3 regions of the Cytobacillus sp. C11.1 genome follow, and region 1 is predicted to be linked to each of the others. Evidence: a T-box and tRNA genes for the amino acid it is inferred to sense, from the RefSeq annotation. Region 1 holds a T-box; the other regions hold tRNA genes.
What was found. A T-box is a leader RNA that pairs with one kind of tRNA and senses whether it is charged. The one in region 1 lies ahead of tyrS (tyrosine--tRNA ligase), so its partner is inferred to be a tRNA-Tyr.

Region 1 (7,562 bases):
ACCATGCTTTCGATAAGGTCTCCATCGGAAATCTGTCAAACTTTCTCCAGACTGACATTATGGAATCGGGAGCGTGCATTACAATCTTCCTCTCATATTTCTCTCCTTTGTATATTCTTTTTCCGTCGAAAAATTCCTCTTCCTTTTGATTGCTGTGGAAATTATGATAGAGTATTTTTCAGAAACAAACATTAGAGGAGGCTTCTTATGGCCAAGTACATTGGATTTATTGGTACATATACAAAGGGAGAAAGCGAAGGCATCTACTCTTTCGTTCTGGATTTGGAAGCAGGCAAAATTTCAGACCCAAAAGTGGCGGCAAGATTGGATAATCCAACCTATTTAACGATTAGCAAAGATAATAAATATCTATACTCAGTGGCAAAAGAAGGCGAAGCTGGCGGGGTGGCTGCCTATCGTTTGGACAGCAGCAGTTCATTGGAAAAAATCAACAGCCAGGTATCAGCCGGATCTCCTCCATGCCATGTGAGCGTTGATTCTGAAGGACGCAATGTGTTTAGTGCGAACTACCATAAAGGAACCGTAGAATCTTACTTAACCGAGGAAGATGGCTCACTTGGGCCTGCGGTTTCTGTGATGGAGCACAGCGGATCAGGCCCGGACAGCAGGCAGGAAAAGCCGCACACTCACTATGCCGGGCTAACTCCTGATGAAAGATATGTGATCGCAGTGGATCTGGGCATTGACCAGGTAATTACTTATGAAGTTAATGATGGTGTTTTAAAAGAGCAAAGCTCATTATCTGTAAAACCAGGCAGCGGCCCAAGACACCTTGTTTTCCATCCGAATGGAAAGTATGTTTATGTCATGACTGAGTTTAGTTCAGAGGTTCTGCTGCTTCAATACCACGAGGATGGCAGCTTTTCACAGCTGCAAGCGATTTCAACGCTTCCGGAAGGGTTTAAGGAAAATAATCAGGGCAGCGCCATCCACATTTCTTCCGATGGACGATTTGTTTATGCCGGAAATCGCGGGCATGACAGCATTGCCGTTTTCTCTGTAAATCAGGATAATGGAGAGCTTACATTTGTGGAGCATACCTCAACGGAAGGAAACTGGCCGCGCGACTTTGTACTGGATCCTTCTGAAAAATTTGTGGTGGCCTCTAACCAGAATTCCAGTAATATTGTTTTATATAAGAGAGATGAGGAGACAGGGAAGCTGACACTGCTGCAATCAGACGTGGCTGTGCCGGATCCGGTTTGTGTGAAATTTTTACATGCGTAGGAAAGCGGAGGCCTCCCTCGCCATCGGCGGATTTGAGGTGGGCTAAGGACCACAGGCGAAGGAAGGGTTCTTCAGCTCTATTGCATAGCCAAGCTTTGGGAAAGATGCGGGTCAAGGGCACCCGTTCTTAACTGGATAGTAAAAAGGGTGAGAAGCTGCTTGTTTGCAGCCTCTCACCCTTTTTTCATTGCAGATTAACGGGATTAGACACACCATATGAGTGGCACTATTACTCTGATTAGGTCCTTTCAATATTGGGTTCACCACTTGAACGGCACTATTCACACCGATTAGGTCCTTTCAATATTGGACAATGAAAGTTTCACTTCATTCGCTGACTTTAAAGGCGATTTTGCCCCATTGTTCGGCATTTTCGATTTTATCAAAAGCCTGCTCAAATTTCTCAAGCGGCAGAAATTGATCGAGGACTGGCCTGATTTCATGCTTTTCAATAAATTGAAGCATCTCGTGGTATTCCTCGGCGCTTCCCATTGTGGAGCCAAGCAGATTTTGCTGCGCATAAAACAGGCTGCGGAGATTGAGTTCAAGCTGGTCGCCTGAAGATGAGCCAAATGTAACGATGGTTCCGCCGTTCCGGAGAATGCCGAGTGATTTATTGAAGGTGGCAGGGCCGACAGATTCAATGACAAGATCGACCTTTTCCCCGCCAAGTGCTTCATTCCAGTCTTCGTTACTGTTAAGAGCTTTGTCTGCGCCCAATTGGAGCGCCTTCTCGCGTTTTTCCTCCGAACGGGATGCCACGTATACGGTTGCTCCTGCTGCTTTCGCAAATTGCATGAGGAAAGTGGCAACGCCGCCGCCGATTCCCGGAATAAATACCTTCATGCCGGCTTTGACCTTTCCTCTCGTGAAAAGAGCCCGGTAGGCTGTCAGCGCTGCAAGAGAAAGGACACCCGCTTCTTCCCAGGTTAGATAGGCTGGCTTGGGTGCTGCGTTTTCAGCTGGAATCACGATATATTCGGCAAACGTTCCGTGGAATGGCAAGCCGACGATTTCAAATCCGGCTGGCGGAGCATCGCTGTTTTCTTTCCAGCCAAGCCCCGGGTTGATGATCACTTCATCGCCAGTTTTTACATTTGTGACACCTTCACCAACTGCATCAATGATGCCTGCTCCGTCTGAACCGATGACAAGTGCCGGCTCTTCCGGCTTGTGGCGGTTCAGGACGAATAAATCACGATGATTTAATCCGGCTGTTTTTAATTTAACTCTAACTTCCCCTGCAGCCGGCTCCGGCTTTGTCATTTCCCCATAGGTTAAGCCGCCGCGGCCTGTGTTTCCTTCATGAATGATGGCTTTCATCTAAATACACCTGCTTTTCTTTAAAAATTTCGTCTATTTCTATCATATCTTGAAAAGGGCTAGTAGAAAAAGCGATATGACTTGGATGCTTGCAGTGCAGGCATCTGATTTTTGCCTTTTATGCGTCACTTTTTTGTTTTATGAGTTAATTTCGGATTTTTATGCTTCACTTTTCTTTTCTTATGAATCACTTTCACTGCTTTTTGCGTCACTTTTCAAATTTATGCGTCACTTCCCGGTATGATCACGTTTGCTGGCTTAGCATTAATTTTACAAATTTTCTTTTACCAGCCTGAAGGACCAACCCGTCTGTAATTTTCACTGTTAGCTTGACGTCGCTCACTTTTTCACCGTTTAAGCGGATGCCGCCATTTGCAATCATTTTTCTTGCTTCAGTCTTGGAAGGCAGCAGACCGAGTTCGGCAATCAAATCGGTAAGGGGCATTTCATTGGCACCCTTCCATTTAACCTCTGGAATATTTTCCGGCATGGCGCCTTTTTGAAAAATCGTTTTGAAATGCTGTTCGGCTTTTTCCGCTTCTTCGGTGCCGTGGTACATGCGGACGATGGTTTTTCCCAGCTGCATTTTGGCGTCGCGCGGATGAAGAATGCCTTCTTCCAGCTGCTCGGCAATTAGTTCTTTATCAGCAACCGGCAAATCCGTCACAAGATTAAAGTACTTATCGATGAGCTCATCCGGAATGGACATCGTTTTGCCGTACATATTATTGGGGTCTTCATCCACACCAATGTAATTGTTTTTCGATTTGGACATTTTCTCTTTTCCGTCCAGGCCTTCAAGCAGGGGCATAAGGATGACCACTTGTTTTTCTTTTTCAAAATGCTCTTGAAGATGGCGGCCCATTAAGACATTGAAATGCTGGTCATTGCCGCCAAGCTCAACATCGCTTTCAAGAACAACCGAATCGTATCCCTGCATTAATGGGTAGAAGAATTCATGGAGCGAAATCGGCTTTCCGGCAGCCAGGCGCTCTGAGAAGTCGTTGCGCTCAAGCAAACGGGCAACTGTAATGCTCGCCGACAGGCGGATGACATCTTCCAGGTTCAGATCTGCGAGCCACTCTGAATTGTAGTGCAGATCCACTTTTTCCATGTCGAGCACCTTGCTGAACTGCTCGAAGTATGTTTTGGCATTATGCTTAACCTCTTCAGAAGTAAGCTGTTTGCGAGCTGCAGACTTGCCTGTCGGGTCGCCAATTTTTCCTGTGAAATCGCCAATGATCAGCTGGATGATGTGGCCGTTTTCCTGGAACTGCTTCAATTTGTTTAATACAACCGTATGGCCAATATGGACATCAGGGGCAGAAGGATCGAGCCCCAGTTTAATTTTTAATGGCTTGTTTTGAAAAATGGATTTCGCTATTTTATTTCTCAATTCCTCTACGGGAAGGATTTCCTGGACGCCATTGCGATAAACCTCCAGCTGCCTCTCCACTTCCTGGTTCTGTTCAGCCGTCAGTTTTTCAATAAAATTCTCCATGCCCCTCATCCTTTCTTTTTTATGGCTTTAATACAAAAGGCTCTTTTCGTATAGATTGTTGTTTTTGGACTATAAGGCTTGCCCGTTGATTTCCGCTCCAGTCACGCAGCGAACCCGCGGGGAGGAACGGGAGCCTCCTCGGCGTTTCACGCCTGCGGGGTCTCCCGCTCCCTCTCTTCCCGCAGGAGTCAAGTGCCTTCCACTCCAATCAACTCAGTAATTAAAACTAGTTTGTAAGCAACAAACTTTGCGCAAACAGCCATACAAAAAACCACGCCCCTAATGAAAGGGACGTGGTTAACGCGGTACCACCCTTTTTGAAGATTGCTCTTCCACTCAGCGGAATAACGGTCCGTGCCGTTCCTTGCTACTGCCGTTCACAAGGAAAGTTCCAGAAGGTAATTCACGCTTATCTTTGTGCTGATTTGCACCACACATCAGCTCTCTAAAACAGGGAGATAAGCAGCTACTGATTCCTGTCATTACTTTAGATTTGAAATTATTTTCATCATTTTAGCGGATTGGGGAGTAATGTTCAAGTAGTTTTTCAAAAAAGAGGATACAATGTGCGGGATAAAAATGGGGATTGAAATGAGACTTAAGAATGCTTGAGAATTATTTCATCCCCATGGACTTTTGTATTCTGGGGATTTCTTTTTTGTTGTTCCATGTTTCTTTTTCGAGAATTTCCAAACTAACTTCCTGGGTTTCCATTCAATCCTTTAGTTCACCAAATTCCTTTGCATTTTGAAGTCTGAGCTCACTAATTTCAGCTTTTAATGCTTCTTGGCCAGATATTAAAGCACCAAGCAGGCCGGTATGTTCTTTTTGTGTAATACCCTGAAGTTTAATGGTTTCCCCATGTTCCTTCAATGTTTCTCCCTGCTCCTTTAGTGTTTGGCCTTGCTCCTTCAAAAGCCCACTATGTTCCCTTAGCGTTTCGCCTTGGTTCTTTAGTGTTCGTCCCTGCTCTTCCAGCAGCAATCCATGCAAGTCCACCTTTTCGTTGATCTGCCCCAAAGCTTTAAGTATTTCTCGGTCCATTTTTTCACCTCCTCCTGTTTTTTTTATTATATCATTCAAGAAATAAAACATATACAAAAAACAGGGACATTCAGCCTATGCAGATGCCCCTGTCCTTACTTCTATCTTGTTAATATAATCGGTCCTTCTTTTGTGACGATAACGGTGTGTTCACACTGGGCGACGTGGCTTTTGTTCGGTGTGACGAAGGTCCAGCCATCGCTCATTTCTCTTACTTCTTCGTCACCGCTTGAGATAAACGGTTCGAATGCGACAACCATGCCTTCTCTTAACAGCTGCTTATCCCATGGGTCAAAATAGTTTAGGATGTGATCGGGTTTTTCATGAAGAGAGCGGCCAATTCCGTGTCCGGTCAGGTTCATGATGACAGAGTAACCGTTGTTTCTTGCGACTTTTTGAACGGTTTTTCCAATCAGGCTTAGCTTGCCGCCGGGCTTTATTTTTTTCAGTCCTTCTTCAAATGCTTCCTTGGCTGTGTCACAAAGCTTCTGAAGCTTTTCGTCCTCGCCGACTACAAAAGATAGGCCTGTGTCTGCAAAATAGCCATCCTTTGATCCCGAAACATCGATATTTACAAGGTCGCCTTCTTTAATGACACGGCTTCCTGGTATGCCATGCGCAACTTCTTCATTGACGCTTATGCAAGTAAAGCCGGGAAAATCATATTCTCCCTTAGGGCCCGAGATGGCACCATGCTTTTCAAAAAGCTCGCCTGCAAAATCATCAAGCTCCCTGGTTGTGACGCCAGGCTTTGTTCTTTCAATCATCGCATCGCGGATTTCTGCGACAATTTTGCCGATTTCCTTCAATTTTGCTAATTCTTCTTCATTTTTAACAATCATATTGAATCCTGCCTTTTCTTTAGTTGTTATTTCTCTATTATAGTCTAAATGGAGTGCGCTTAATAAGAATTCGCATTAACCCTTGCTAAAAAACGCTCCTTTCGTCTCAATCAAACGTTTGATTGAATCGCCTCAACCCCTGGCCATATGGACTTCCAGCTCTTTTTTTCAATTCGCTGTCTGTAGATCTCAGCCAGCTTGTTCTCTTCTGCAAAGTAGGGTGTAGGCTTAATTCTCAAAGCAAGCAAATCTTCAATTCCGCATGGTGCGGTTAAAATGACCTCGTTGTGCTCATTAAGCTTTAGGCCAAGGGCTGTGGCAGTTTCCGGGAATTTTGAGATGGCATCAACTGATGAAGAATATGGCGGAATGTCATTGACGAGGTGCATTCTTGCTTCATTTTTAACAGACCACGGAACTTCCGGCATATGTGAGAGCAGCTTTGATTCGAGTTCTTTTTCTGTATCTTCGCTAAGATCGCTTTTATCAAAGTATATGACATCTACATCCGGCAAGTGAGTTCTTTTGCTAAACCTTGCAGGACATCACAAACCTTTGCTCTGACAAAACCGGCGCAAACCCACCAGTCAGGCAGATTTAACGACATCGCAGCATAAAGAATGGCCAACATCCATTCGTCCTCTCTGACCAGATTCACGATATCCTTTTCCGTCTTTATGAGCATTTTTCCGTCTCCAGTTCACGGATTGAATGCAGTACACGCCTGTAATAGTAATCCTCATGGGGAACGAAGTCTTTTTTGGTTACCTGCCTGCGGACCTGGACTCTTTTTTCATTGCTGATTTCAAATCCTTCTGACGTAATGGATTCTTTACCGTTGAACCATAGCTCATAGAAATCCTCCATAGCGATCCGGACAACTCCAGATACCTCTTCAAGCTGCGGATTGAATTCATCTAGCTGATGAGGGCTGCGATATAGAAAAACATGGGCCAATTCTTTGTCTATAAAATTTTCTTTTTCCGCGCAATAATCAATTACGCCGAAGGGAATGAGTTCTTCGAAAGCAACGCTAATTCCAAGTTCTTCCTCTACCTCCCTGATTCCATCCATGACAGATTCATGGCTTAAAAGATGGCCGGCTGCTGTAATGTCCAATAGGTCCGGATAATCCTTCTTCTCCTTGCTGCGGTTCTGAAAATAAATATAATCCTGGTTCTTTTCTTTGCTGATGAACCAGCAGTGGAAGGTTTCGTGCCAGAATCCCTTTTTATGTACTTCTTCGCGTGAAGCCACACCGATTTGCTTCCGTTCCCCATCAAAAATGTTGAGAAGCTCTGTTTCCATTTGCGATGCACCCCTTCTCTATTTAGTAATAAAAGCATTAAAAATGTTGAGCGGATCTGCTTTATATAATTCACGGTAACTCCGGATCTTCTCCTGCTCAGCATACTTGCGCACCATTTTATAAGCAAAGGAATAGCCCGCGAACACAGGGATTCCCATTTCACGATTGCCAAAACAGATTTTGCTTTTCAGAACATCGTCTGTCGTATCTATGTTATCCTTTGCAATTTGCTGATAGGCCTGCTCGGCTTCCTCTGTAAGATTCTCCTTCCACCAGCGTTTGTCATCAAAAAGGG
Region 2 (7,562 bases), 180 kb from region 1:
GCATTAAGCACTCCGCCTGGGGAGTACGGCCGCAAGGCTGAAACTCAAAGGAATTGACGGGGGCCCGCACAAGCGGTGGAGCATGTGGTTTAATTCGAAGCAACGCGAAGAACCTTACCAGGTCTTGACATCTCCTGACAACCCTAGAGATAGGGCGTTCCCCTTCGGGGGACAGGATGACAGGTGGTGCATGGTTGTCGTCAGCTCGTGTCGTGAGATGTTGGGTTAAGTCCCGCAACGAGCGCAACCCTTGATCTTAGTTGCCAGCATTCAGTTGGGCACTCTAAGGTGACTGCCGGTGACAAACCGGAGGAAGGTGGGGATGACGTCAAATCATCATGCCCCTTATGACCTGGGCTACACACGTGCTACAATGGATGGTACAAAGGGCTGCAAGACCGCGAGGTTAAGCGAATCCCATAAAACCATTCTCAGTTCGGATTGCAGGCTGCAACTCGCCTGCATGAAGCCGGAATCGCTAGTAATCGCGGATCAGCATGCCGCGGTGAATACGTTCCCGGGCCTTGTACACACCGCCCGTCACACCACGAGAGTTTGTAACACCCGAAGTCGGTGGGGTAACCTTTTGGAGCCAGCCGCCTAAGGTGGGACAGATGATTGGGGTGAAGTCGTAACAAGGTAGCCGTATCGGAAGGTGCGGCTGGATCACCTCCTTTCTAAGGATAAATTGAAGCATTATTGCTTCATAAAAATGACGTTTCTGTTTTTGTTTAGTTTTGAGAGAACTATCTCTCACTGCTGAAATTTAGTAAGCAGCTTTGTTCCTTGAAAACTAGATAATGTTAATGAAGAAGCAATAACCGAGTAATCGCCATCTTAGTTTTTTTCTCTTATGTAAGTTTTTTTAAAACCAAGTAAGAGCACAAACCATGAGGACGATGAGCGGCAAGAAGATCAAGGAAGCGACCGAACGAGCACCGGAGCGTACGAGAGTACGTAAGGAGCACAGTGACGAAGCTGACGCAGAGATTCGCAGTCGATCATTGGCCGAAGTAGGTTAAGTTAGAAAGGGCGCACGGTGAATGCCTTGGCACTAGGAGCCGATGAAGGACGGGACTAACTCCGATATGCTTCGGGGAGCTGTAAGTAAGCTTTGATCCGGAGATTTCCGAATGGGGAAACCCCCTATCCGTAATGGGATAGGATCCATATCTGAATTCATAGGGTATGGAAGGCAGACCCGGGGAACTGAAACATCTAAGTACCCGGAGGAAGAGAAAGCAAACGCGATTCCCTGAGTAGCGGCGAGCGAAACGGGATTAGCCCAAACCAAGAGGCTTGCCTCTTGGGGTTGTAGGACACTCTACACGGAGTTACAAAGGAACGAGGTAAATGAACAGGTCTGGAAAGGCCGGCCAGAGAAGGTAAAAGCCCTGTAGTTGAAACTTCGTTCCCTCCAGAGTGGATCCTGAGTACGGCGGGACACGAGAAATCCCGTCGGAAGCAGGGAGGACCATCTCCCAAGGCTAAATACTCCCTAGTGACCGATAGTGAACCAGTACCGTGAGGGAAAGGTGAAAAGCACCCCGGAAGGGGAGTGAAAGAGAACCTGAAACCGTGTGCCTACAAGTAGTTAGAGCCCGTTAATGGGTGATAGCGTGCCTTTTGTAGAATGAACCGGCGAGTTACGATTACATGCGAGGTTAAGTTGACAAGATGGAGCCGCAGCGAAAGCGAGTCTGAATAGGGCGAATGAGTATGTGGTCGTAGACCCGAAACCAGGTGATCTACCCATGTCCAGGGTGAAGTCCAGGTAACACTGGATGGAGGCCCGAACCCACGCACGTTGAAAAGTGCGGGGATGAGGTGTGGGTAGCGGAGAAATTCCAATCGAACTTGGAGATAGCTGGTTCTCTCCGAAATAGCTTTAGGGCTAGCCTCATGTAGTAAGAGTCTTGGAGGTAGAGCACTGTTTGGACTAGGGGCCCTCATCGGGTTACCGAATTCAGACAAACTCCGAATGCCAAAGACTTATCCATGGGAGTCAGACTGCGAGTGATCAGATCCGTAGTCAAGAGGGAAACAGCCCAGACCACCAGCTAAGGTCCCAAAGTATACGTTAAGTGGAAAAGGATGTGGAGTTGCTTAGACAACCAGGATGTTGGCTTAGAAGCAGCCACCATTTAAAGAGTGCGTAATAGCTCACTGGTCGAGTGACTCCGCGCCGAAAATGTACCGGGGCTAAACGTATCACCGAAGCTGTGGATGGACACCATTAGGTGTCCGTGGTAGGAGAGCGTTCTAAGGGCGTTGAAGCTAGACCGCAAGGACTGGTGGAGCGCTTAGAAGTGAGAATGCCGGTATGAGTAGCGAAAGATGGGTGAGAATCCCATCCACCGAATGCCTAAGGTTTCCTGAGGAAGGCTCGTCCGCTCAGGGTTAGTCGGGACCTAAGCCGAGGCTGAAAAGCGTAGGCGATGGACAACAGGTTGATATTCCTGTACCACCTCTTTACCGTTTGAGCAATGGGGGGACGCAGGAGGATAGGGTAAGCGCGCTGTTGGATATGCGCGTCCAAGCAGTTAGGCCGGTAACGAGGCAAATCCCGTTACCACACAGGCTGAGCTGTGACGGCGAGGGAAATTTAGTACCGAAGTTCCTGATTCCACACTGCCAAGAAAAGCCTCTAGCGAGGGAAAAGGTGCCCGTACCGCAAACCGACACAGGTAGGCGAGGAGAGAATCCTAAGGTGAGCGAGAGAACTCTCGTTAAGGAACTCGGCAAAATGACCCCGTAACTTCGGGAGAAGGGGTGCTCATTAGGGTGAATAGCCCTGATGAGCCGCAGTGAATAGGCCCAGGCGACTGTTTAGCAAAAACACAGGTCTCTGCGAAGCCGCAAGGCGAAGTATAGGGGCTGACGCCTGCCCGGTGCTGGAAGGTTAAGAGGAGAGGTTAGCGCAAGCGAAGCTTTGAATCGAAGCCCCAGTAAACGGCGGCCGTAACTATAACGGTCCTAAGGTAGCGAAATTCCTTGTCGGGTAAGTTCCGACCCGCACGAAAGGCGTAACGATCTGGGCACTGTCTCAACGAGAGACTCGGTGAAATTATAGTACCTGTGAAGATGCAGGTTACCCGCGACAGGACGGAAAGACCCCGTGGAGCTTTACTGTAGCCTGATATTGAATTTTGGTACAGCTTGTACAGGATAGGTAGGAGCCGTAGAAACCGGAGCGCCAGCTTCGGTGGAGGCGTCGGTGGGATACTACCCTGGCTGTATTGAAATTCTAACCCGCGCCCCTTATCGGGGCGGGAGACAGTGTCAGGTGGGCAGTTTGACTGGGGCGGTCGCCTCCTAAAAAGTAACGGAGGCGCCCAAAGGTTCCCTCAGAATGGTTGGAAATCATTCGCAGAGTGTAAAGGCACAAGGGAGCTTGACTGCGAGACCTACAAGTCGAGCAGGGACGAAAGTCGGGCTTAGTGATCCGGTGGTTCCGCATGGAAGGGCCATCGCTCAACGGATAAAAGCTACCCCGGGGATAACAGGCTTATCTCCCCCAAGAGTCCACATCGACGGGGAGGTTTGGCACCTCGATGTCGGCTCATCGCATCCTGGGGCTGTAGTCGGTCCCAAGGGTTGGGCTGTTCGCCCATTAAAGCGGTACGCGAGCTGGGTTCAGAACGTCGTGAGACAGTTCGGTCCCTATCCGTCGTGGGCGCAGGAAATTTGAGAGGAGCTGTCCTTAGTACGAGAGGACCGGGATGGACGCACCGCTGGTGTACCAGTTGTCTTGCCAAAGGCATCGCTGGGTAGCTATGTGCGGAAGGGATAAGTGCTGAAAGCATCTAAGCATGAAGCCCCCCTCGAGATGAGATTTCCCATAGCGTCAAGCTAGTAAGATCCCTGAAAGATGATCAGGTTGATAGGTCAGAGGTGGAAGCGTGGCGACATGTGGAGCTGACTGATACTAATCGATCGAGGACTTAACCAAGTTATTGGTGATACTCGGCAACACTTCTTCATGCATTATCTAGTTTTGAAGGAACAAACCTTCTAAAAAAATATAGTCTAGTGACGATAGCGAGAAGGTCACACCCGTTCCCATACCGAACACGGAAGTTAAGCTTCTCAGCGCCGATGGTAGTTGGGGGCTGTCCCCCTGTGAGAGTAGGACGTTGCTAGGCGAACCCCAAACGGGGTATTTATTTTGCCAAATTATGAGATGGCCCCTTGGTCAAGCGGTTAAGACACCGCCCTTTCACGGCGGTAACACGGGTTCGAATCCCGTAGGGGTCACCATTTGGAGGATTAGCTCAGCTGGGAGAGCATCTGCCTTACAAGCAGAGGGTCGGCGGTTCGATCCCGTCATCCTCCACCATATTTTTTGGACGAGCCATTAGCTCAGTCGGTAGAGGATTTTAAAATTTGCAGCATCGAAGCAAACCATCCTCGAATAGCAACTTTTAAAATCTGCAACAAAGAACGCAGGGCTTTGGAGCACTATGCAAATGTAGTTTAGGAATTCATATCAAAGTATGAGCCATTAGCTCAGTCGGTAGAGCATCTGACTTTTAATCAGAGGGTCGAAGGTTCGAGTCCTTCATGGCTCACCATTTTAATTTAATATTGCGGGTGTGGCGGAATTGGCAGACGCACCAGACTTAGGATCTGGCGCCGCAAGGCGTGGGGGTTCGACTCCCTTCACCCGCACCATTTTTAAGCGGAAGTAGTTCAGTGGTAGAACATCACCTTGCCAAGGTGGGGGTCGCGGGTTCGAATCCCGTCTTCCGCTCCATTATTTTGCGCCCGTAGCTCAATTGGATAGAGCGTTTGACTACGGATCAAAAGGTTAGGGGTTCGACTCCTCTCGGGCGCGCCATAAAAACGGGGAGTAGCTCAGCTTGGTAGAGCACTTGGTTTGGGACCAAGGGGTCGCAGGTTCGAATCCTGTCTTCCCGACCAGCGACACTTTATTTATAAAACATGGGGCCTTAGCTCAGCTGGGAGAGCGCCTGCTTTGCACGCAGGAGGTCAGCGGTTCGATCCCGCTAGGCTCCACCATAAAATTTAATCATTTTGGCGGTGTAGCTCAGCTGGCTAGAGCGTACGGTTCATACCCGTGAGGTCGGGGGTTCGATCCCCTCCGCCGCTACCATTATGATCTTTGATCTTAATATTTCGGAGGAATACCCAAGTCCGGCTGAAGGGATCGGTCTTGAAAACCGACAGGCGGGTCAAACCGCGCAGGGGTTCGAATCCCCTTTCCTCCTCCATTATTTTAATACTATTATCGCGGGGTGGAGCAACGAGCGTTACTTCACTGAAAAAACTGCGAGTTGTACCGATCGAGCTGCTGCTTGATTAAGCATCCTAAGATCGGGACAGTCCTTATGCTGTATGTGAGCATAGAAAAATCACATAAATACTATTATCGCGGGGTGGAGCAGTCCGGTAGCTCGTCGGGCTCATAACCCGAAGGTCGCAGGTTCAAATCCTGCCCCCGCAATCTGGTCCGGTAGTTCAGTTGGTTAGAATGCCTGCCTGTCACGCAGGAGGTCGCGGGTTCGAGTCCCGTCCGGACCGCCATTTTTAAACTAAATAGATAAATGGCTCAGTAGCTCAGTCGGTAGAGGATTTTAAAAGAATGCAGCTGCGAAGCTTTAGCATCATTGAATGGCATGCTTTTAAAATCTGCAACAAAGAACGCAGAGCTTTGAAGCACAGCTATCTAACTTTAGGGTTATTAATTTAATACGGCTCAGTAGCTCAGTCGGTAGAGCAAAGGACTGAAAATCCTTGTGTCGGCGGTTCGATTCCGTCCTGAGCCACCATATTTCCTAAGTCTTTTCAGACGATGGAGGGGTAGCGAAGTGGCTAAACGCGGCGGACTGTAAATCCGCTCCTTCGGGTTCGGCAGTTCGAATCTGCCCCCCTCCACCATTTATATAGGGGTATAGTTTAATGGTAAAACGAAGGTCTCCAAAACCTTTGATGTGGGTTCGATTCCTACTACCCCTGCCAGTAGGAAGATGGCGGTTGTGGCGAAGTGGTTAACGCATCGGATTGTGGCTCCGACACTCGTGGGTTCGATTCCCATCAATCGCCCCATTTTTCTTTTAAAAGAATCTTTAATGGGCTATAGCCAAGCGGTAAGGCACCGGACTTTGACTCCGTCACTCGCAGGTTCGAATCCTGCTAGCCCAGCCATTTTTAAGGCAGCATAGCCAAGTGGTAAGGCAGAGGTCTGCAAAACCTCCATCCCCGGTTCAAATCCGGGTGTTGCCTCCAAACAATGTAAACGCGGGTGTAGTTTAGTGGTAAAACCTCAGCCACGAGCAACGCTCCCATGAATCAACAGCGAGTTGCCTCGACGCATCAGCTTCCTGAATAAGCTTTTAGAGAAAGAGGCATGCAAGGGCAGGAAATTATATAGTAGTTTTAATATTAATTATAAACGCGGGTGTAGTTTAGTGGTAAAACCTCAGCCTTCCAAGCTGATGATGAGGGTTCGATTCCCTTCACCCGCTCCAAAAATGGGCCTATAGCTCAGCTGGTTAGAGCGCACGCCTGATAAGCGTGAGGTCGGTGGTTCGAGTCCACTTAGGCCCACCATTATACATACCATTTTCAACCTAATCCTATACGGGATTAGGTTTTTTTGTTTACATTGAAAGAAAGATATGGAGAGGAGATCATTTGTTAAGAAAAGCCTGTCTTAGGAAGAGACAGGCTTTTCTATTATCGAATTTCAGCTTTGCCGTCCCAGATAAAAATGGAAGTGAAAAAGTGAAGAAGAACGAATCGAAGTGAATCGTGCCGGTGGAAGTGAAAAAGTGAAGGTGAAGGGAACGAATCGGAGTGAATCGTGCCGGTGGGAACGAAAAAGTGAAGGTGAAGGGAACGAATCGGAGTGAATCGTGCTGGTGGAAGTGAAAAAGTAAAGGTGAAGGGAACGAATCGAAGTGAATCGTGCCGGTGGAAGTGAAAAGCGTGGATAAAGGGAACGAATATGAACGATTTGTGAACAGTGCAAAATTGAAGATATGTATTTAATTAGTTTGAAAACGGCGTAAAGCGTTGATAACTCTGAGGATTTTTAGATAATGGACCTTATTTTTAACGGGAAAGTTGTGAGATAAGTGTGATGCAGTTCACTTTTGTGAAAAACGTTCTCAATTATGATATAAGTAACAAAAACTTAAGGGGGATGATGGAAGGTGGAAACGAAAAAAGTGATCCAGGGGGGCAAGGCAGCAAAGGAACATGGCACGCTGAAGGGGACCATTTTTTCAGTAACCGTTGTGGGGTTAGGGATCTTTGTTACGTATCTAATTGTTTATGGCCTGTATATGGCCAGATTATAGGGGGGATTAAAAATGATGCATCGCTCTGAGAAGATATGGCTTTTCTTAAGTTTTGGGATGATTATCGGATTTATGCTCATTACGGGTTATCAGACATTTGCTTTAGAAATGGGGCCGCCAAGCTATGGGGAACGGATTGATCCGCAAAAAGTGGATGAAACAGCACCGTTTGACCAGCCTGGCATCAAGAAGATTGGCGAGAATGAATATGAAGTTGTCATGACGCTGCAGGTGTTT
Region 3 (7,562 bases), 500 kb from region 1:
GTGAATCCGGGTTTTAACCGTCCCCAAAGGAAGATCCAGCGTTTCACTGATCTCATTTAACGATAACTCTTCAATATACTTCAGTACAATAACTGATCGGTACTTTTCAGGCAGCTTGGATATCTCCCTTTGAATCGTCTCCTGCAGCTCCAAGCTTTCCACATCGTCTTCAGGCAGCCTGGCATCCGAGGCAATTTGAGAATACATATTAAGCCCATCCGTGCCCGCAACTTCTGCATCCAGGTAATAATCCGGCTTCTTTTTCCTTATCCTGTCTATACAGAGATTAGTGGCAATCCGATATAGCCACGTAGAAAACTTCAATTCAATATTAAAGCTGCTGATATTCACATATGCCCTTAAAAATGCTTCCTGCGCAATATCTTCGGCTTCATGCCTGTTACCCAGCATTCTGAAACAAATTTGAAACACCTTATCTTTATATATTTCAACTACTTCAGCATAAGCATCCTGGTCGCCTTTTAATACTTGCTTGATCCTTTTCTTTACGACTGTCTCCATTTTTTTACCTCCGCTCCACTGCGGCTAATCGATATTACGAATCGATAGCGGAAAAGGTTTCATTTTTTTATAAAAAACATTCATTTTCTATATTAACAAATATTTACTTCTTCTGGTTTAAAAAAATTTTATCAGGGGTATAAAAGTACTAAAATTATGGAAAAGGGTTGGTTACGGTGTTTGTAGATGACTTATTAAGAGATATTGAGGATTGCCGGTCGGAAATGGTACAGTTAGCAGCAGTTACTTCATTTACTAACCATCGGGTAGTAGAAACTAGCATTAAGCTCGATCGACTTCTAAATAAATACTATATACTTACATCAAAAAAATGAGCAGAACTCATAGCGGTTCTGCTCATCTTTTTTGCTGCTCTTAAAGAAGCTTCTCTCCAAACAATGAACCCATAAGTGCTACTGCTACAGTAGCCGTTTTATTTTTATCATCCAGAATTGGATTTACTTCCACAAATTCTGCCGATGTAATAATTTGAGCCTCCGCGAGCATTTCCATTGCCAAGTGGCTCTCACGGTAGCTGATTCCGCCAATTACCGGTGTTCCAACCCCTGGTGCATCATGCGGATCCAGCCCATCAAGATCCAGTGACAGGTGGACGCCATCCGTATTGCGATCTTTTAAATATGTAATAGACTCTTCCATGACCTTTGTCATACCGAGACGATCAATTTCATGCATTGTGTAAACTTTTATGCCCTTTTCTTTAATAAGTTCTCTTTCACCTTCATCCAAAGATCTCGCACCGATAATAACAATGTTCTCCGGCTTTACCTTTGGGCCATATCCGCCGACATTCGTTAATAGCGTATGACCGATTCCAAGGCTGACTGCAAGAGGCATCCCATGAATATTTCCGGATGGCGAGGTTTCCGCTGTATTTAAATCACCATGGGCATCATACCAGATAACCCCTAGATTCTTGTAATGCTTGGATACACCAGCTAATGTTCCAATGGCAATGCTGTGGTCACCGCCAAGCACCAATGGAAATGATCCCGCCTCTATAGCCTTATCTACTTCTTCGGACAACTTTTCTGTCTTTTCTGCTATTAAATCCAAGTTTCTAAGATTGGATTCCGGATCTACCTGTACTTCCGGTCTTCCAATTGCAATATCACCCTGGTCATGGATTTCTTCAAATAAACTCTTTAATCGCTCATTCACGCCAGCGTATCGAATCGCACTTGGCCCCATATCCACACCGCGTCGCATCTGACCCAAATCCATAGGCATTCCAATTATCGATAATTTCTGTCTTTTCATAATCTGTGTCCTCCCTTTCCCTTCATACTATTATTTTAACCGCTTTCAAACACATGACTCAACTCGACAAAATCGTGTATATATATGCGGTTAACAAGGAAAGAGAAAAAGTATTTGGGAGAGCATTTTATATTGCTCCTCACTCCGTTTGTACAGTTCAATAGTGAACATTGCGAACAAATCAGAGAAACAAGCTAATAAACCATGAAATTTAACGAACGAACTGCTGAAAATTACAAATAATACACTGAAAATCGAGAATAAACTATGACAGCAGGCTAGATTCTTTCAGAACAATGGATAATCCCCTTTTAAAATCCAGCAATTCTTTCTTAAATTTTCACTTATGAATCACTTTTCTAATTTATGTATCACTTTCAGCTGTTTATGCGTCACTTTTTAAACATATGAACCACTTTGACTGATTTACGTGCCACTTTTGGATTTTTTGCGCCACTTCCCGCTGCTAATGAGTTCTAGCTGCTTGATCTAGTAAGCCTATCGAGTAGTTATATATCAAAGTTATAAAAACAAAAAATCCTTAAGCCAAGTAGGCTTAAGGATTTACTATATGTATGATGGTGGAGCCTAGCGGGATCGAACCGCTGACCTCCTGCGTGCAAAGCAGGCGCTCTCCCAGCTGAGCTAAGGCCCCATTCTTGGAGCGGAAGACGGGATTCGAACCCGCGACCCCCACCTTGGCAAGGTGATGTTCTACCACTGAACTACTTCCGCAAACAATTTTATTCAAAAATATGACCTTCAGGAATCGATTCCCAAGGTCTATGTTATTGCTAAAGATGAGCCATGAAGGACTCGAACCTTCGACCCTCTGATTAAAAGTCAGATGCTCTACCGACTGAGCTAATGGCTCGGAAATAAATTGTTGCCTAAACTGAGATTGCAGAGGTGCTCCAAAACCCTTCGGTTTTTGTCGCAGATTGCTACAGCCTGCTATTCGCTGAAGTTTTGCTTCGATGTTGCAAACTTTCTCAATCCTCTACCGACTGAGCTAATGGCTCATAAAAATGGCTGGGCTAGCAGGATTCGAACCTGCGAGTGACGGAGTCAAAGTCCGGTGCCTTACCGCTTGGCTATAGCCCAATAATTAACAAAATAAAAAGGACATTCATAGCTTGTCCAGTTTTTGCTGTTTTTATTAAAAATAAATGGTGGAGGGGGGCAGATTCGAACTGCCGAACCCGAAGGAGCGGATTTACAGTCCGCCGCGTTTAGCCACTTCGCTACCCCTCCGAATGGTAAAAGGTGCTTCGATCCTTATAACTGCTCAAAATCCCTTCGGGATTTTTCGCATGCTTCCGCTGAAGTTAATCAAGGAAGTTAGAAGCATGGTGCCGGCGAGAGGACTTGAACCCCCAACCTACTGATTACAAGTCAGTTGCTCTACCAATTGAGCTACACCGGCAAGTTAAATGGTGGAGGATGACGGGATCGAACCGCCGACCCTCTGCTTGTAAGGCAGATGCTCTCCCAGCTGAGCTAATCCTCCAAAATGGTGACCCCTACGGGATTCGAACCCGTGTTACCGCCGTGAAAGGGCGGTGTCTTAACCGCTTGACCAAGGGGCCTGATAAATCTAGTTGTTTTTTCTAAAAGAGCTTCCAACCGGGCTCGAACCGGTGACCTCTTCCTTACCATGGAAGTGCTCTACCTGCTGAGCTATGGAAGCAACAGCTCATAAGTCCCAATAAGGTCTTTATGAAAATGGCTCCGCAGGCAGGATTCGAACCTGCGACCGTTCGGTTAACAGCCGAATGCTCTACCACTGAGCTACTGCGGAATAGTGGTATAATGAAACAGCCCGGCAGCGTCCTACTCTCACAGGGGGACAGCCCCCAACTACCATCGGCGCTGAGAAGCTTAACTTCCGTGTTCGGTATGGGAACGGGTGTGACCTTCTCGCTATCGCCACCAGACTATTTTTCAAAGACAAGTATTATTATACCGTCTTTTTATGATTTTTCAAGAGGAAATTTTAAATTTTCGTTCCCTCAAAACTAGATAATGAATGAAGAAGAATTGCCGAGTTTCACCAATAACTTGGTTAAGTCCTCGATCGATTAGTATCAGTCAGCTCCACATGTCGCCACGCTTCCACCTCTGACCTATCAACCTGATCATCTTTCAGGGATCTTACTAGCTTGACGCTATGGGAAATCTCATCTCGAGGGGGGCTTCATGCTTAGATGCTTTCAGCACTTATCCCTTCCGCACATAGCTACCCAGCGATGCCTTTGGCAAGACAACTGGTACACCAGCGGTGCGTCCATCCCGGTCCTCTCGTACTAAGGACAGCTCCTCTCAAATTTCCTGCGCCCACGACGGATAGGGACCGAACTGTCTCACGACGTTCTGAACCCAGCTCGCGTACCGCTTTAATGGGCGAACAGCCCAACCCTTGGGACCGACTACAGCCCCAGGATGCGATGAGCCGACATCGAGGTGCCAAACCTCCCCGTCGATGTGGACTCTTGGGGGAGATAAGCCTGTTATCCCCGGGGTAGCTTTTATCCGTTGAGCGATGGCCCTTCCATGCGGAACCACCGGATCACTAAGCCCGACTTTCGTCCCTGCTCGACTTGTAGGTCTCGCAGTCAAGCTCCCTTGTGCCTTTACACTCTGCGAATGATTTCCAACCATTCTGAGGGAACCTTTGGGCGCCTCCGTTACTTTTTAGGAGGCGACCGCCCCAGTCAAACTGCCCACCTGACACTGTCTCCCGCCCCGATAAGGGGCGCGGGTTAGAATTTCAATACAGCCAGGGTAGTATCCCACCGACGCCTCCACCGAAGCTGGCGCTCCGGTTTCTACGGCTCCTACCTATCCTGTACAAGCTGTACCAAAATTCAATATCAGGCTACAGTAAAGCTCCACGGGGTCTTTCCGTCCTGTCGCGGGTAACCTGCATCTTCACAGGTACTATAATTTCACCGAGTCTCTCGTTGAGACAGTGCCCAGATCGTTACGCCTTTCGTGCGGGTCGGAACTTACCCGACAAGGAATTTCGCTACCTTAGGACCGTTATAGTTACGGCCGCCGTTTACTGGGGCTTCGATTCAAAGCTTCGCTTGCGCTAACCTCTCCTCTTAACCTTCCAGCACCGGGCAGGCGTCAGCCCCTATACTTCGCCTTGCGGCTTCGCAGAGACCTGTGTTTTTGCTAAACAGTCGCCTGGGCCTATTCACTGCGGCTCATCAGGGCTATTCACCCTAATGAGCACCCCTTCTCCCGAAGTTACGGGGTCATTTTGCCGAGTTCCTTAACGAGAGTTCTCTCGCTCACCTTAGGATTCTCTCCTCGCCTACCTGTGTCGGTTTGCGGTACGGGCACCTTTTCCCTCGCTAGAGGCTTTTCTTGGCAGTGTGGAATCAGGAACTTCGGTACTAAATTTCCCTCGCCGTCACAGCTCAGCCTGTATGGTAACGGGATTTGCCTCGTTACCGGCCTAACTGCTTGGACGCGCATATCCAACAGCGCGCTTACCCTATCCTCCTGCGTCCCCCCATTGCTCAAACGGTAAAGAGGTGGTACAGGAATATCAACCTGTTGTCCATCGCCTACGCTTTTCAGCCTCGGCTTAGGTCCCGACTAACCCTGAGCGGACGAGCCTTCCTCAGGAAACCTTAGGCATTCGGTGGATGGGATTCTCACCCATCTTTCGCTACTCATACCGGCATTCTCACTTCTAAGCGCTCCACCAGTCCTTGCGGTCTAGCTTCAACGCCCTTAGAACGCTCTCCTACCACGGACATCGCAGATGTCCATCCACAGCTTCGGTGATACGTTTAGCCCCGGTACATTTTCGGCGCGGAGTCACTCGACCAGTGAGCTATTACGCACTCTTTAAATGGTGGCTGCTTCTAAGCCAACATCCTGGTTGTCTAAGCAACTCCACATCCTTTTCCACTTAACGTATACTTTGGGACCTTAGCTGGTGGTCTGGGCTGTTTCCCTCTTGACTACGGATCTATCACTCGCAGTCTGACTCCCATGGATAAGTCTTTGGCATTCGGAGTTTGTCTGAATTCGGTAACCCGATGAGGGCCCCTAGTCCAAACAGTGCTCTACCTCCAAGACTCTTACTACATGAGGCTAGCCCTAAAGCTATTTCGGAGAGAACCAGCTATCTCCAAGTTCGATTGGAATTTCTCCGCTACCCACACCTCATCCCCGCACTTTTCAACGTGCGTGGGTTCGGGCCTCCATCCAGTGTTACCTGGACTTCACCCTGGACATGGGTAGATCACCTGGTTTCGGGTCTACGACCACATACTCATTCGCCCTATTCAGACTCGCTTTCGCTGCGGCTCCGTCTTGTCAACTTAACCTTGCATGTAATCGTAACTCGCCGGTTCATTCTACAAAAGGCACGCTATCACCCATTAACGGGCTCTAACTACTTGTAGGCACACGGTTTCAGGTTCTCTTTCACTCCCCTTCCGGGGTGCTTTTCACCTTTCCCTCACGGTACTGGTTCACTATCGGTCACTAGGGAGTATTTAGCCTTGGGAGATGGTCCTCCCTGCTTCCGACGGGATTTCTCGTGTCCCGCCGTACTCAGGATCCACTCTGGAGGGAACGAAGTTTCAACTACAGGGCTTTTACCTTCTCTGGCCGGCCTTTCCAGACCTGTTCATTTACCTCGTTCCTTTGTAACTCCGTGTAGAGTGTCCTACAACCCCAAGAGGCAAGCCTCTTGGTTTGGGCTAATCCCGTTTCGCTCGCCGCTACTCAGGGAATCGCGTTTGCTTTCTCTTCCTCCGGGTACTTAGATGTTTCAGTTCCCCGGGTCTGCCTTCAATACCCTATGTATTCAGGTAAAGATCCTATCCCATTACGGATAGGGGGTTTCCCCATTCGGAAATCTCCGGATCAAAGCTTACTTACAGCTCCCCGAAGCATATCGGAGTTAGTCCCGTCCTTCATCGGCTCCTAGTGCCAAGGCATTCACCGTGCGCCCTTTCTAACTTAACCTACTTCGGCCAATGATCGACTGCGAATCTCTGCGTCAGCTTCGTCACTGTGCTCCTCACGTACTCTCGTACGCTCCGGTGCTCGTTCGGTCGCTTCCTTGATCTTCTTGCCGCTCATCGTCCTCATGGTTTGTGCTCTTACTTGGTTTTAAAAAACTTACATAAGAGAAAAAAACTAAGATGGCGATTACTCGGTTATTGCTTCTTCATTAACATTATCTAGTTTTCAAAGAACGAATAATTCAATGAGAGATTGGTCTCTCAAAACTAAACGAACAAAACACGTCACGTCTCAAGTAAATATCCTTAGAAAGGAGGTGATCCAGCCGCACCTTCCGATACGGCTACCTTGTTACGACTTCACCCCAATCATCTGTCCCACCTTAGGCGGCTGGCTCCAAAAGGTTACCCCACCGACTTCGGGTGTTACAAACTCTCGTGGTGTGACGGGCGGTGTGTACAAGGCCCGGGAACGTATTCACCGCGGCATGCTGATCCGCGATTACTAGCGATTCCGGCTTCATGCAGGCGAGTTGCAGCCTGCAATCCGAACTGAGAATGGTTTTATGGGATTCGCTTAACCTCGCGGTCTCGCAGCCCTTTGTACCATCCATTGTAGCACGTGTGTAGCCCAGGTCATAAGGGGCATGATGATTTGACGTCATCCCCACCTTCCTCCGGTTTGTCACCGGCAGTCACCTTAGAGTGCCCAACTGAATGCTGGCAACTAAGATCAAGGGTTGCGCTCGTTGCGGGACTTAACCC

Region 2: it has a tRNA-Tyr gene. The T-box ahead of tyrS (tyrosine--tRNA ligase) is inferred to sense a tRNA for this amino acid. The anticodon was not compared.
Region 3: it has a tRNA-Tyr gene. The T-box ahead of tyrS (tyrosine--tRNA ligase) is inferred to sense a tRNA for this amino acid. The anticodon was not compared.

What each region holds. Positions count from the first base shown of each region.
Region 1 is NZ_CM176935.1:224,516-232,077, forward strand. Features, by position in the region: gene AC3ZVC_RS01110 (hypothetical protein) at 1-79, opposite strand, end outside; gene AC3ZVC_RS01115 (lactonase family protein) at 208-1,248, shown strand; gene AC3ZVC_RS01120 (zinc-binding dehydrogenase) at 1,576-2,571, opposite strand; gene tyrS (tyrosine--tRNA ligase) at 2,816-4,072, opposite strand; T-box leader at 4,357-4,564, opposite strand; gene AC3ZVC_RS01130 (hypothetical protein) at 4,787-5,116, opposite strand; gene map (type I methionyl aminopeptidase) at 5,218-5,958, opposite strand; partial or broken gene AC3ZVC_RS01140 (nucleotidyltransferase family protein) at 6,069-6,643, opposite strand; gene AC3ZVC_RS01145 (NUDIX hydrolase) at 6,634-7,266, opposite strand; gene AC3ZVC_RS01150 (DUF2268 domain-containing putative Zn-dependent protease) at 7,285-7,562, opposite strand, start outside.
Region 2 is NZ_CM176935.1:404,648-412,209, reverse strand. Features, by position in the region: rRNA gene AC3ZVC_RS02130 (16S ribosomal RNA) at 1-677, shown strand, start outside; rRNA gene AC3ZVC_RS02125 (23S ribosomal RNA) at 1,017-3,952, shown strand; rRNA gene rrf (5S ribosomal RNA) at 4,029-4,145, shown strand; tRNA gene AC3ZVC_RS02115 (tRNA-Glu) at 4,186-4,260, shown strand; tRNA gene AC3ZVC_RS02110 (tRNA-Val) at 4,264-4,339, shown strand; tRNA gene AC3ZVC_RS02105 (tRNA-Lys) at 4,499-4,574, shown strand; tRNA gene AC3ZVC_RS02100 (tRNA-Leu) at 4,590-4,674, shown strand; tRNA gene AC3ZVC_RS02095 (tRNA-Gly) at 4,682-4,756, shown strand; tRNA gene AC3ZVC_RS02090 (tRNA-Arg) at 4,764-4,840, shown strand; tRNA gene AC3ZVC_RS02085 (tRNA-Pro) at 4,847-4,923, shown strand; tRNA gene AC3ZVC_RS02080 (tRNA-Ala) at 4,947-5,022, shown strand; tRNA gene AC3ZVC_RS02075 (tRNA-Met) at 5,040-5,116, shown strand; tRNA gene AC3ZVC_RS02070 (tRNA-Ser) at 5,142-5,234, shown strand; tRNA gene AC3ZVC_RS02065 (tRNA-Met) at 5,394-5,467, shown strand; tRNA gene AC3ZVC_RS02060 (tRNA-Asp) at 5,471-5,547, shown strand; tRNA gene AC3ZVC_RS02055 (tRNA-Phe) at 5,717-5,792, shown strand; tRNA gene AC3ZVC_RS02050 (tRNA-Tyr) at 5,818-5,901, shown strand; tRNA gene AC3ZVC_RS02045 (tRNA-Trp) at 5,909-5,982, shown strand; tRNA gene AC3ZVC_RS02040 (tRNA-His) at 5,994-6,069, shown strand; tRNA gene AC3ZVC_RS02035 (tRNA-Gln) at 6,094-6,168, shown strand; tRNA gene AC3ZVC_RS02030 (tRNA-Cys) at 6,176-6,249, shown strand; tRNA gene AC3ZVC_RS02025 (tRNA-Gly) at 6,418-6,491, shown strand; tRNA gene AC3ZVC_RS02020 (tRNA-Ile) at 6,497-6,573, shown strand; gene AC3ZVC_RS02015 (hypothetical protein) at 7,179-7,325, shown strand; gene AC3ZVC_RS02010 (cytochrome c oxidase subunit II) at 7,338-7,562, shown strand, end outside.
Region 3 is NZ_CM176935.1:722,811-730,372, forward strand. Features, by position in the region: gene sigW (RNA polymerase sigma factor SigW) at 1-522, opposite strand, end outside; gene AC3ZVC_RS03635 (Spo0E family sporulation regulatory protein-aspartic acid phosphatase) at 699-857, shown strand; gene rocF (arginase) at 898-1,803, opposite strand; tRNA gene AC3ZVC_RS03645 (tRNA-Ala) at 2,383-2,458, opposite strand; tRNA gene AC3ZVC_RS03650 (tRNA-Gly) at 2,464-2,538, opposite strand; tRNA gene AC3ZVC_RS03655 (tRNA-Lys) at 2,605-2,677, opposite strand; tRNA gene AC3ZVC_RS03660 (tRNA-Gln) at 2,833-2,907, opposite strand; tRNA gene AC3ZVC_RS03665 (tRNA-Tyr) at 2,974-3,057, opposite strand; tRNA gene AC3ZVC_RS03670 (tRNA-Thr) at 3,154-3,229, opposite strand; tRNA gene AC3ZVC_RS03675 (tRNA-Val) at 3,238-3,313, opposite strand; tRNA gene AC3ZVC_RS03680 (tRNA-Glu) at 3,318-3,392, opposite strand; tRNA gene AC3ZVC_RS03685 (tRNA-Thr) at 3,421-3,493, opposite strand; tRNA gene AC3ZVC_RS03690 (tRNA-Asn) at 3,530-3,604, opposite strand; rRNA gene rrf (5S ribosomal RNA) at 3,624-3,740, opposite strand; rRNA gene AC3ZVC_RS03700 (23S ribosomal RNA) at 3,865-6,798, opposite strand; rRNA gene AC3ZVC_RS03705 (16S ribosomal RNA) at 7,108-7,562, opposite strand, start outside.